DNA from 3 places in the Sphingomonas sp. AC449 genome. Region 2 is predicted to be linked to each of the others. Evidence: predicted binding sites of a transcription regulator. Region 2 holds the regulator's gene; each other region holds the start of a gene.

Region 1 (4,318 bases), on a different contig from region 2:
AATCGATCTCGAGCTTGTTGCCCTCGATCTCGGCGATGCTGCCATAGCCGAACTTTTGGTGGAACACGCGCATGCCCTCCGACAGGTCGTCGCGGCCTTTGTTGCCGAGGCTGATCGCGCTGGACCGGCTTTCGACGACGCGCGCGGGTTTGGCGGAGAAGCCGCCGCCGGGGCTTGCCGCGCGCTGCCAGCCGGGGCCGCGGCCGGTGCCGCGCGCGACGTCGGCGAACGGATCGGCGCGGTCGGACCAGTTCGCCTGCCACAGGCTCGCGCCGCCCGACATCGTCGTCTCGGTGTCGGTATGCTCGTCGGGCAGCTCGGCGACGAAGCGCGAGGGGATCGACGAATTCCACTGGCCGTAGATGCGGCGGTTCGCGGCGTGGATGATGACGGCCAGCCGCCGTGCGCGCGTGATCGCGACATAGGCGAGGCGGCGTTCCTCCTCGAGGCTCTTCACGCCGCCCTCGTCGAGCGAACGCTGCGACGGGAACAGCCCTTCCTCCCAGCCGACGCAGAAGACGGTGTCGTATTCGAGGCCCTTGGCGGCGTGGATGGTCATGATCGTGACCTGCGGATCCTGCGCGCCGCCCTCATTGTCCATGACCAGCGAGACATGCTCGAGGAACGCGCCGAGCGAGTCATATTCCTCCATCGCGCGGACGAGCTCGCTCAGATTCTCGAGCCGGCCGGTCGCCTCGACCGATTTCTCGGCCTGGTACATCGCGGTGTAGCCGCTCTCGTCGAGCAGTTGGCGCGCGAGTTCGGCGTGGGGCAGGCTCGTCGCCATGTCGCGCCAGCGGGCGATGTCGCCGACGAGGCGGCCGAGCGACTTCTTCGCGGCGCCGGTCAGCTCGTCGGTATCGAGGATACGCGCGGCGGCGGTGGTCAGCGGCGTGCCGGTGGCCCGCGCGAGCTGGTGGATGCGCGCGACCGCCTTGTCGCCCAGCCCGCGCTTGGGGACGTTGACGATGCGTTCGAAGGCGAGGTCGTCCGCGGGCTGGTTGACGACGCGGAGATAGGCGAGCGCGTCGCGGATCTCGGCGCGTTCGTAGAAGCGGAAGCCGCCGACGATCTTGTACGGCATGCCGATCGCGATGAAGCGGTCCTCGAACTCGCGTGTCTGATGCTGCGCGCGAACCAGGATCGCGACCTCGTCGAGGCTCTTGCCCGTGCGGCGGACCGACTCGATCTCCTCGCCGACGCGGCGCGCTTCCTCGGGGCCGTCCCAGACCCCGATGACCTTCACCTTCTCGCCGACGTCGAGCTCGGTCCAGAGCTGCTTGCCGAGACGGCCGCCATTGTTGGCGATCACGCCGCTCGCCGCGCCGAGGATGTGCGGCGTGCTGCGGTAATTCTGTTCGAGCCGGATGACCTTCGCGCCCGGAAAGTCGCGCTCGAACTTCAGGATGTTCTCGACCTGCGCGCCGCGCCACGAATAGATCGACTGGTCGTCGTCGCCGACGCAGGCGATGTTCTTGCGCTCCTGCGCGAGCAGCCGCAGCCAGAGATATTGCGACGAGTTGGTGTCCTGATACTCGTCGACCATGATGTATTTGAAGCGCTGCTGATACTGCGCCAGCACGTCGCGGTGCGTCTTCAGGATGACGAGCATGTGGAGCAGCAGGTCGCCGAAATCGCACGCGTTGAGCGCGCGCAGCCGGGTCTGATATTGCTCGTACAGCTCGCCGCCGCGGCCATTGGCGTAGCGCTCGCTTTCGCCCGCATCGATATCGGCGGGGACGAGGCCCTTGTTCTTCCACTGGTCGATCAGCCCGGCGAGGCTGCGCGTCGGGAAGCGCTTCTCGTCGATATCGGCAGCGAGGATAAGCTGTTTCAGCAACCGCAGCTGGTCGTCGGTGTCGAGGATCGTGAAGTTGGACTGCAGCCCGACGAGCTCGGCATGGCGGCGCAGCATCTTGGCGGCGATCGCGTGGAAGGTGCCGAGCCACGGCATCCCCTCGACAGCGTCGCCGACGAGGCGCCCGACGCGCTCGCGCATCTCGCGCGCGGCCTTGTTGGTGAAGGTGACCGAGAGGATCTCCGACGGCCACGCCTTCTTGGTGAAGATCAGGTGCGCGAGCCGCGCGGTCAGCGCCGCGGTCTTTCCGGTGCCCGCGCCCGCGATGATCAGGACGGGGCCGTCGGTGGTCAGCACCGCCTCGCGCTGGGGATCGTTGAGGCCGCGGAGATAGGGCGGCTGGCGGTTTGCGTCGGACGGATGGGCGATCTGGTTCACCGGTGAACAGGTAGGGAACGGGGCGCGATGGGGCAAGCGGCTATGGCTTGCACGGGGCGGCGAAGTGTGGAACAAATCAGGAATATCAGTCGGAGGCGCCTATGTTGTCGGGACGATGCCACTGCGGAGCGATCCACTATGTCGCGACGGGCGAGGCGGCGCATCATGCGCTGTGCCACTGTGAGGATTGCCGACGCAGCGCAGGCGCGCCGATGGTCGGCTGGATCGCGTTCAGGACCGAGCAGGTGACGATCTCGGGTGATCCGGTGCCCTATGCGTCGTCCGAGCACGGGCGGCGGCAGTTCTGCGGGACGTGCGGGACGGGCCTGTTCTACACCAACCCGGTCGCGCTGCCTGGGATCATCGACATCCAGTCGTGCACGCTCGACGATCCCGAGTCGGTCGCACCAAGTGCGCAAATCCAGGTCGCGGAGCGGCTGGCGTGGATGGCGGACCTGGCGAGCCTGCCCGAATTCGCGCGCTATCCGGGGTTGTGAACGGGCGTGCCGTCGCCATCCGGGTGCGGGGAATCGAAATCGCGGGGCGACCGACGAACCGTCGCCGAACCGTCGCGGGAGCGTAACGATCCGGGCGTAGGGCGTGCGCAGCGACGAGGATCTACGTCGGAGAGCCCGCGCAGAGACGGTCCTCCCGACGCTCGGTCATCGTCGCGCGCAGGCGGCGTGCCTGCGGACCGCAGGACCAGCAAAGGACGTCATCATGAAGATTTTCCACAGCGTCGCTTCGGCGGCGATCGCCTCCGCGTGCCTTTTTGCGACCGGCGCTGCCGCCGATCCGATGCGCGACCCCGTCTCGATCCGTGTCTCGCATGCCGGGCTCGACCTCACGAACGATACCGGGCGGCGCGTGCTCGCGCGTCGCGTCGAGTTGGCGGTCAATCGCGTGTGCGCGCCGCGGACCGGCGGGCTGGACGCGTTCGCCGAGTCGCGCCGGTGCCGCGCGGACATGATGCAGGACGCCACGGTGCAGACCGCGGCTTTGCTGGAGCGCAACGCGACGCGGCTCGCGAGCCTCGTCGGGCGGTGACGGGGGGGCGTGTTCGCGCCTGACCTTGTGCCAGATTGATGGAGCGCGCTGATACGGTCCCCCCCGGGCATGGGGGGACTGTACGGCGTGCTCGTGTCCCCCCTCCGTCAGGCTGCGCCTGCCACCTCCCCCTGGCGGGGGAGGATAGGGGGCGGTTGCGCTCTGTACGGTCGCTTGCGTGACGCATCTCGATCGGGGGCGCGCGCTACGAGTTTTCCCGTCCCGGGACGGCGATGCACCGCGTTGTCATAAAGTTGTAATCGTAAGGGCCGACTGCGCGATCATGGCTACTTCCACATTGACGGTCGAGGCGATCGACCGCGCGCCGCGCAGCGGGCCGCGGCTCGATCATGATCTGCATCCGGCCGGGCGCTGGATCTTCCTCGCGGTGCTGGTCGGGGGGCTGGCCTATGCGGGGTTCAGCATCGTCGTCGATACCGCGCAGGTCGGCGAATCGATGGCGGTGGGGGCGTTCGCCTTCCTCGCGCTCGCGCTGCTGATCGCGCTCGGGTTCGAGTTCGTGAACGGCTTCCACGACACCGCCAACGCGGTCGCGACGGTGATCTACACGCATGCGATGCCCGCGCCGCTTGCGGTGGTGTGGTCGGGGTTCTTCAATTTTCTGGGCGTGATCCTGTCGTCGGGCGCGGTCGCCTATTCGATCGTCACGCTGCTGCCGGTCGACCTGATACTGCACGTCGGCAGCGCCGGCGGCTTCGCGATGATCTTCGCGCTGCTGCTGGCCGCGATCCTGTGGAATCTCGCGACCTGGTTCGTCGGGTTGCCCAATTCGTCGAGCCACGCGCTGATCGGGTCGATCCTCGGCGTCGGCCTCGCCAACCAGCTGATTACGGGCGGCCCCGACGGCACGTCGGGCGTCGACATGGCGCAGGTGTGGAAAGTGTTGTCCGCGCTCGCGTTCAGCCCGCTGATCGGGTTCGCGGGCGCGCTGCTACTGCTGCTCGTGATGAAACGCTTCCTGCGCGACCGCAAGCTGTACGAAGCGCCCGAGGGCAATACGCCGCCGCCGCGCGG
Region 2 (4,318 bases):
CGTTGCCGAAGCCCAGGCCCGCCTCTTCGCGATGGCTGCGCGCGTTCCTGCCGAGCATGTTCCCCTGCGCGCTGCGATCGGGCGCTGGGCGGCGGAGGATATCGTCGCGCGCCGGACCCAGCCCGCGACCGACCTTTCGGCGATGGACGGCTATGCGATCCGCTTTGCCGACATGCCGGGGCCGTGGCGCGTGATCGGCGAAAGCGCTGCGGGCCGCTCCTTTGCGGGCATTGTCGGCGCGGGCGAGGCGACGCGCATCTTCACTGGCGCGGCGATGCCCGCCGGCGCGGACACGGTGCTCGTCCAGGAAGAGGCCGCGCGCGACGGCGACCGCCTGTCGCTCGATGGCGAAGGCCCCGCGTACGAAGGCCGCAACACGCGCCGGAAGGGCCTCGACTTCGCCACCGGCACGCGGCTGATCGCCCAGGGCGACCGGCTGAGCCCGGCCCGCATCGCCGTTGCGGCAACCGGCGGGCATGGCGCGCTCCCCGTCGGGCGGCGCCTGCGCGTCGCGGTCGCCGCGACCGGCGACGAGCTCGTCCCCGCCGGTTCGACCGAGGATCCCGTCCCTTTGCCCGAATCGAACGGCATCATGCTGGCGGCGCTGCTCGCCGATCTGCCCGTCGACATCGTCGATCTCGGGATCCTGCCCGACCGTCTCGACACGCTGCGCGACGCATTTGCGGGCGTCGACGCCGACCTGCTCGTGACCACCGGTGGCGCGTCGGTCGGCGACCATGATCTTGTCCGCCCCGCGATCGAGGCGGCAGGCGGCAGCATCGACTTCTGGCGGATCGCGCTTCGCCCGGGCAAGCCGATGATGGCGGGGACGCTCGGTCGGACGATGCTGCTCGGCCTGCCCGGCAACCCCGTTTCCGCCTTCGTCACGGCGATCCTGTTCGTCCGCCCGGTCGTCGCGCACATGCTCGGCGCGCGCGATCCGCTCCCGCAGACGACGCACGCGCTGCTCGGCGAGGATCTGCCGCCGAACGAGTCGCGCACCGACTACATGCGCGCCGAACTCCGCGACGGTCGCGCCTATGCCTCGACCATCCAGGACAGCTCGATGCTGCTCACGCTCGCGCGGTCGACCTGCCTGATCGTCCGCGACGGCGACGCGCCCGCAGCGCGTGCGGGCGACTCGGCGGAAATCCTCATCATCGCCTGACGGATCGCTTGACGCCGGCCATTGTGTTCCATAGAAGTTCCTCGTCTGTTCCGGACGGAGAACCGCTATGCTCACGCGCAAGCAGCACGAGCTTGTCTGCTTCATCAACGATCGCCTCGCAGAGACGGGCGTTTCGCCCTCGTTCGAGGAGATGAAGGACGCGCTCGACCTGAAATCCAAATCGGGCGTCCACCGCCTGATCAGCGCGCTCGAGGAGCGCAATTTCATCCGCCGCCTGCCGAACCGCGCGCGCGCGCTCGAAATCCTGCGGATGCCCGAGCGCCCGGACATGCCCGCGACGAAATCGGCTGCTGCCAAGGCCACGCCCCCGGCCGCTCCGGCAAACGCCGAGCCGTCGCCCAGCGTGCGCCCGGCGCATATCCCGGTCGCCGCGAACGACGTCGTCGAGATTCCGCTGCACGGGCGGATCGCCGCAGGCGTGCCGATCGAGGCGTTCGAAGGCAGCTCGATGCTGGCCGTCCCCGCCGCCCTGCTTGGCTCGGGCGAGCATTATGCGCTCGAGGTGTCCGGCGATTCGATGGTCGATGCGGGAATTCTCGATGGCGACTATGCGCTGATCCGCCGCACCGAGACCGCCCGCGACGGCGAGATCGTCGTTGCACTGATCGAGGACAGCGAGGCGACGCTCAAATATTTCCGCCGCGAAGGCGCGATGGTCCGGCTCGACCCCGCCAACCGCTCCTATGATCCGCAACGCTACGCCCCCGCGCAGGTCCGTGTGCAGGGCAAGCTGTCGGGCATCCTGCGGCGTTACGACTGACTATGGGGTCCCCAGGAAGGTAGATGACGAAGCGGTCGACTCCCTCCTGCCCTTATCGACAGACGTCAGGACCGGGAAAGAAGAGCGCCTCACTCCAACTCCGGATCTGACTTACCCCCGTCATCCTGACGAAAGTCAGGATCCAGGGCCAAGAGCGTCGTCCCGTACGTCCCGGATCGGCAAACCTGTCGGCGAGGGCCCAGGCTCGATGCGGGAGCCGGAACTGATCCAGCCCGCACGATACAGCAAAGCCATTACGGCCAACGGTCCACCCGCCAGAAAATCTCGCCAGTAGTAACGCGAGCGCGTTGCCATCCCGCGCGTCAGTGCGCTCCGCTTACGACCAGGACCGGACCCGACGCCCGGCCTCGTGACCGAACCGCCCCGCGGATCGTTCGAGCGTCGGGGGCATACGCCAGGGATGCCGATCACCGGGTTCGAGGACCGTCGCCACCCGCCCAGTCCGCAACGTCAGCGCGACACCGCCGGTATGTTGCAGCGTCGACCGGTCAAGCCTCAGCCACCGCGGCTCGCACTTCCTTGGCAGCCCCCGTTCGCTGACGACGATATCCGCCGCGCGACACGCGGCGACGAGGTCGGCGATCGGCACGCGATACATGCTGCGCGTCGCCAGCACGCGCCAGCGTCGCCCGTCTGCCACGACATCCGTCATGCACAGGTCGCGGCTGCACCGCGCATCGGGCTGATCCGCCAGCAGCAACGGCTCGCCGTCGACCCCGCCATTTTCCGCCAGCGTATCGCGCACATACGCCCCCGCCCGGTCGCGCAGCAGCGCCAGCCCCGCCGCCGTCCGCACCGCGACGTGCCGCCCGTCGCCGGTTACCAGGATATCGGGCGGCGGCGTCGTCAGCGCCCAGATCGCGCCGATCGCGAGCGGGATCGCACCCAGCCGCCGCCAGCGCGTCCGCCAGACCGCGATCCACAGCCCGCCGGTCACCATCGCCGCGAACGCCGCGTCGGGCATCGCAGGCAGCGATCGGACCGCGCCGGGTGCCGCGGCAACCCGGCGTGCCAGCCAGAGCAGTGCGTCAAGCGGCAGCTGAACGAGGGGCCAGACGATCCCGCCAACCCCGACCCCGTCGAGCAGGAGCGCCAGCGCCTCCAGCGGCATGATCACGAACGTCGTCAGCGGGATCGCGACGATGTTGGCGAACGCGCCGTAAACGCCCGCCTTGTGGAAGTGATAGACGGCGATCGGCATCAGCGCGATCTCGACGACCAGCCCGGTCAGCAGCAGCGATCCGAGCCCGCGGGCGACCCGCGCCAGACGCCCCTCTTCGTGCGCACCGAAGAATTCCCGGATCGCAGGATGTTCGTGGAGCGCGATGATCGCCGTGATCGCGGCGAACGACAACTGGAAGCTTGGCCCCGCGGCAGAGTCCGGGCGCACCAGCATCACGCACATCGCCCCCGCCGCGACCAGCCGCAACGTCATCGCCTCGCGCCCCATCGCCAGCGCCGCGAGCACGAGCAGCGCGGCAACGCAGGAACGGATCGTCGGCACCTGGCTGCCCGTCAGCAACGTATAGCCGATCGCAGCGGCGGCCCCCGCCATCGCCGCGATCAGCGGCAGCCGGACGTGGCGCGCCAGCCAAGGGAACAACGCGAGCAACCGCATCACCACGAGCATCGTCGCCGCGACCGCCGCGGTGATGTGCAGTCCGCTGACCGACAGGAGATGCGCCAGCCCGGCACGGCGCATCGCCTGCGAATCCGCGTCGCTGATCGCCCCGACATCGCCCGTCGCCAGCGCCGCGGCGATCCCCCCCGCACTCCCCGTCAGCCGCGATTCGATATGCTGCGACAGCGTCACGCGTATCCCCGCCCCGCGACCGCTCGGCACGATCACCCGGACCGGCGCGAACCCCCTGCCGGTCGCGCCGATCTCCGCGAACCACGCGACGCGGGCAAAGTCGTAGGCGCCCGGAACGGCCGGCAACGCGGGCGGCATCAGCCGCGCGCGCAGACCGATGATCGCACCACGCCCGAGCGGCGTCGGCATGTCGTGCTCGGCGAGGTTGACGCGGATCCGGTAGGGCAATGCCACCGGCCGCCCTTGGCCATCCGCGCCCGCACCGTCGGGCAGCAGCGTCAGACGCACGAGTTCGCGGTCGACCAGCGGCTCGATCGATTCGACCCGCGCCCGGAACGTGGCGAAGGCCGGGCCGCCAAGCACGGGTCGCGCGACGCTGTCCGATCTCAGCCAGGTCAGCCCGAGGCCGAGCCCCGCGGCCAGCGCCCCGATCGCGAGCGCGCGCGCCGCGCGCCCGCCCTGCCCAATCGCCAGTCCCGCCAGCGATATCGCCGCCAGCATCAGCAACGCGACGCGCCACGCCGCCGGACCGGGC
Region 3 (4,318 bases), on a different contig from region 2:
CATGAGCGGCGCGTGCTCATAGACTTCTCTCCCTCCCGCGCGCTGGACGCCTGATAGATGCCCCGCGAAATCACCGCGTTCTCCAACCCGCTCATCAAATATGTCCGTGATCTGCGCGACAAACGGCATCGGCGAGCGGCGAAGCAGTTCCTGGCGGAGGGATTGCGTATCCTGACCGAGGCGCGAGAGACGGGGCGGCTGCCCCGGACGCTGTTCTACGCCGCCGCGAGCGCGAACCATCCACTGGTCCATGCGCTGTCGATGGACGTCGAGGAGGCGGGTGGCGAGTCGATCCAGACGACGCCGGATATCCTCTCCAAACTGTCGGGCAAGGATAACCCGCAAGCGGTCGTCGGAGTGTTCGACGAGTTCGATACGACGCTGGAGCAACTCGACCGGGAGTCCGCCGGGATCTGGCTGGTTGCCGAGCGGTTGCGCGATCCGGGTAATCTCGGGACGATCCTGCGGACCGGCGATGCGGTCGGCGCGGGTGGGCTGATCCTGATCGGCGAGTCGGTCGATCCGTTTTCGGTCGAGGCGGTTCGCGCAAGCATGGGCGCGCTATTCACGATTCCCGTGGTCAAGACCGAATGGGCGCCCTTCCAGTGCTGGCTCCGCAGCGGACCCGGGCAACTGGTCGGCTTAAGCCTCGATACCGAGACCGACTACCGCGCCGCGCGGTACGCCGCGCCGACGTTCCTGCTCACCGGAAACGAGGCGCAGGGTATGCCCGCCGAGATGGCGGAAGGGTGCGACACGCTGGTCAAGATTCCGATGCTGGGCAAGGCCGACAGCCTGAACGCTGCGGTTGCGACCGCCGTCATGGCGTATGAGGTCCTTGCCCAACAGCGTTGATATAGCGCCTTAACATTCCGGCTTCTCGATCAGCGCCGGTCCCTCCCCCAACGCCAGCGCATCGACCGACGACACGTCCTCGAGATCGCGAGCACCGGTCTCGATATTGAGGTCGCGGAACTTGCGGCCCGTGACCATCAGGCGGCCGTTGAACGAGTTGGTGAAGCCGTTGAAGTTCTTCACCGCGCTGTTCAATCCGACCCCGACCTTGCGGAGATCGTCGGCGACCTTGGCAAGACGGTCGTGCATCTCCTTGCCGAGCTCGCCGATCTTGCGCGCTTCGTTGGCGAGCTTTTCCTGACGCCAGACCGCCGCCACTGTCCGGGCGATCGCAATCAAATTGGTAGGAGTGGCGAGCAACACCCTCTTTTCAAACGCGAAGTCCCACAGGGTCGGGTCGTGCTCGAGCGCCGCCGACAGGAAATGCTCGCCGGGCACGAACATGATCACATAGTCCGGCGTGTCGGCGAACTGGCTCCAATACGCCTTGTTGCCCAGACCGTTGACGTGCGCGCGCATCGACGCGGCGTGCGCCGCCAGACCGATCAGGCGCTCGGCATCGTCGACCGCGCCGAACGCATCCTGATAGGCGTTGAGCGAGACCTTGGCGTCGATCACCAATGCGCGCCCGCCGGGGACGCGGATGATCGCGTCGGGGCGGAGCCGCGCACCGTCGTCGCCGACCGCAACCGAGACCTCGGTCTGGAAATCGGTGTGCTCGCTGAGCCCGCAGGTTTCGAGCACGTTCTTGAGCTGCTGCTCGCCCCAGCGGCCGCGCGACTTGGGCGCGTTGCGGAGCGAGTTGACGAGCTTGGCAGCCTCGGTCGAGACCTTTTCCTGGCCGAGCCGCATCTGCTCGATCTGCCCCTTGAGATCGCCGAACGCATCGCGACGGTCCGCCTCGACCTTGGCGACGCCTTCCTCATAGCGCTGAAGGCGGTCGCTGACCGGCTGGAGCATCGACTTGAGGTTCTGGCCAGCGCTTTCCTCCGACTGGCGGAAGCGCGCGTCGGCGCGGTCGAGAAACGTCTTCTGCGCGTCGTTGAGCAGCTTGTTGGCGACATCGCCGAACTGCGCGGCCATGACGTCCTTGGCCTCGCGCAGTTCGACCAGACGCGCCTCGAACGCCTCGCTGCGCGCATGTTCGGTCGCCAGTTCGGTCCGCGCCGCATCGCGGTCCGCGCGGATCGTCAGCAGATCGCTGCGAAGGCGATCCGCCTCGCCTGCACGTTCGGCGCTCTGCGCGCGGAGCGTGGCGAGATCCTGCAGCGCGGCGTTGCGTTCACGCTCGACCGCATCGCGCGCGGTGCGAATAAGGTCGGCATCGGCCACCCTGGTCTGCGCGACGGCGAGGTCGCTGGCGAGCGTGGCAGCGCGGCGTGACGCCAGCAGCCAGCCGAGCAGGAGCCCGGCAGCAGCCGCAAGCACGGCGACGATCACGAGGTCGGTCATGAATCGATCCACAAGTTGAAGAGGCATACGCGCCGGCGCCGGTGCCCGCCCTGGTCGTCATGATCGATACACGACGACGCGGCAGTGACGGTCTGGCCTGGCATGCCGGGAACATAGGTCGAACACGCCGTGTAGGACAGCAGTATTTTTCCACTGCCTGCCCCGCGCTCTAGCAGCGCTTTTCCGCATTCGAAGCAAAAAACGTAGCGTGGCCACGCCCCGCAGGGCCAACGCTGGCGGTGCTGCGATGGACCGCGCCCGGCCTTGGCCGGGGCGGCGAGCAGTCATTCAGAATCACGCCTAAGTGCGACGCGGGGCGCGTCGGGCGCCAATAACCGCATCACCGCATGCGGGTCAGCCAAGCTTACGCGCCTTTGCCAGCTTCTTGAGTACCATGTCGCGCTTGAGACGGCTGATATGGTCGATGAAGAGGACGCCGTCGAGATGGTCGATCTCGTGCTGCATGCAGGTCGAGAGCAGGCCGTCGAGATCCTCCTCATGCGCTGCACCGGTCTCGTCGAGCCACTTGACGCGGCACCGCGCTGGCCGCGCGACCTCGGCATATTGATCCGGGATCGAGAGGCAGCCCTCGTTGTACGTCGATACCTCGTCGCTGACCGACAGGATCTCGGCGTTGATATACGCCTTGGGATTCTTGATCGGCTTTTCGTCCTCGCCCTGCTCATCCTGCAGGTCGATGACGAGGACACGCTTCTGGACGCCGACCTGCGTTGCGGCGAGGCCGATGCCGTTGGAGTCGTACATCGTCTCGATCATGTCGGCGACGAGCGTGCGGATCGAATCGTCGACCGTCTCCACTGGCTCGGCGACGAGACGCAGGCGGGGATCGGGGACTTCGAGAACGGTCATGACGGTCATACCGCGCAGCTAGGTTTTGCGCCGGGTGCCGTCAAGCCATCGGACGTCGCGCACGAAGCGCCTGCGCCAGCGTGCCCTCGTCGAGATAGTCGAGTTCACCCCCCACCGGGAGCCCGTGGGCAAGCTGCGTGACGCGGATCGGAAAGCGTTCGATCCGCTCGGCGATATAGTGTGCGGTCGTCTGCCCCTCGAGCGTCGCGTTCATCGCGAGTACGACCTCGTCGACGCCCCCCGCCTCGATCCGGCGGACGAGGCTGTCGATGCTGAGATCCTCCGGGCGGATGCCCTCGAGCGCGGAGAGGCGCCCGCCCAGGACATGGAAGCGGCCGGGGAACAGCCGCGAACGATCGAGCGCCCAGAGGTCGGCGACCTCCTCGACGACGCACAGCGCGCGCTGGTCGCGGCGCGGGTCGGCGCATATCCCGCACGGGTTGGTCGTATCGACATTCCCGCAGACGGTGCAGTTCTGGAGCCGTTCGTCGACCGCGGTCAGCGCCTCGCGCAGGGGGCCGAGCGCGGCGTCGCGCTTCTTGAGCAGGTGCAGCACGGCGCGACGCGCGGATCGCGGGCCTAGGCCGGGAAGCCGGGCCAGCGCCTGCGTCAACGCCTCGATCTCTGGGGATGCCATCGGGAACAGATAGGGGGTTGCAAGCCTCCCCGCCAGCGTGTTCGAGGTGGAGCATGCGGATCATCTTCATGGGAACGCCCGAGTTCGCGCGCGACATCCTCGACGCGCTGCTGGTGGCATCGGAACACGACGTCGTCGCGGTCTACAGCCAGCCCCCCCGCGCGGGCGGGCGGCGCGGGCGCGAGCTGGTCCCCTCCGCGATGCAGGTCCGCGCCGAGGCGGCGGGCATTCCCGTCTTCACCCCGACCAGCCTGCGGACGGCGGAGGCACAGGCCGCGTTCGCCGCGCACGATGCCGACGTCGCAGTGGTCGCAGCCTATGGCCTGATCCTGCCGCAAGTCATTCTGGACGCACCGAAACATGGATGCCTGAACGTCCACGGCTCGCTGTTGCCGCGGTGGCGCGGCGCGGCGCCGGTGCAGCGCGCGATCCTGGCCGGCGACAGCGAGACGGGGGTCGGGATCATGCAGATGGAGGCCGGTCTCGACACCGGGCCGGTCCGTC

The links. The regulator LexA, encoded in region 2, represses DNA repair genes until DNA is damaged. The targets are predictions, from matches to a motif close to GTTCCNCNCTTGTTCT.
Region 1: the regulator LexA is predicted to act here: its motif matches at 2,240-2,255, upstream of AC0CH3_RS02285 (ATP-dependent helicase).
Region 3: the regulator LexA is predicted to act here: its motif matches at 2,416-2,431, upstream of AC0CH3_RS07625 (DNA recombination protein RmuC).

The regions. Positions count from the first base shown of each region.
Region 1 covers NZ_CEEDCZ010000001.1:453,692-458,009, forward strand. Annotated here, with positions in the region: gene AC0CH3_RS02285 (ATP-dependent helicase) at 1-2,227, opposite strand, end outside; gene AC0CH3_RS02290 (GFA family protein) at 2,338-2,733, shown strand; gene AC0CH3_RS02295 (UrcA family protein) at 2,957-3,283, shown strand; gene AC0CH3_RS02300 (inorganic phosphate transporter) at 3,567-4,318, shown strand, end outside.
Region 2 covers NZ_CEEDCZ010000002.1:418,837-423,154, reverse strand. Annotated here, with positions in the region: gene AC0CH3_RS05545 (molybdopterin molybdotransferase MoeA) at 1-1,168, shown strand, start outside; gene lexA (transcriptional repressor LexA) at 1,236-1,949, shown strand; gene AC0CH3_RS05535 (ComEC/Rec2 family competence protein) at 2,287-4,318, opposite strand, start outside.
Region 3 covers NZ_CEEDCZ010000003.1:215,527-219,844, forward strand. Annotated here, with positions in the region: gene AC0CH3_RS07620 (TrmH family RNA methyltransferase) at 58-855, shown strand; gene AC0CH3_RS07625 (DNA recombination protein RmuC) at 865-2,307, opposite strand; gene def (peptide deformylase) at 2,662-3,186, opposite strand; gene recR (recombination mediator RecR) at 3,218-3,814, opposite strand; gene fmt (methionyl-tRNA formyltransferase) at 3,868-4,318, shown strand, end outside.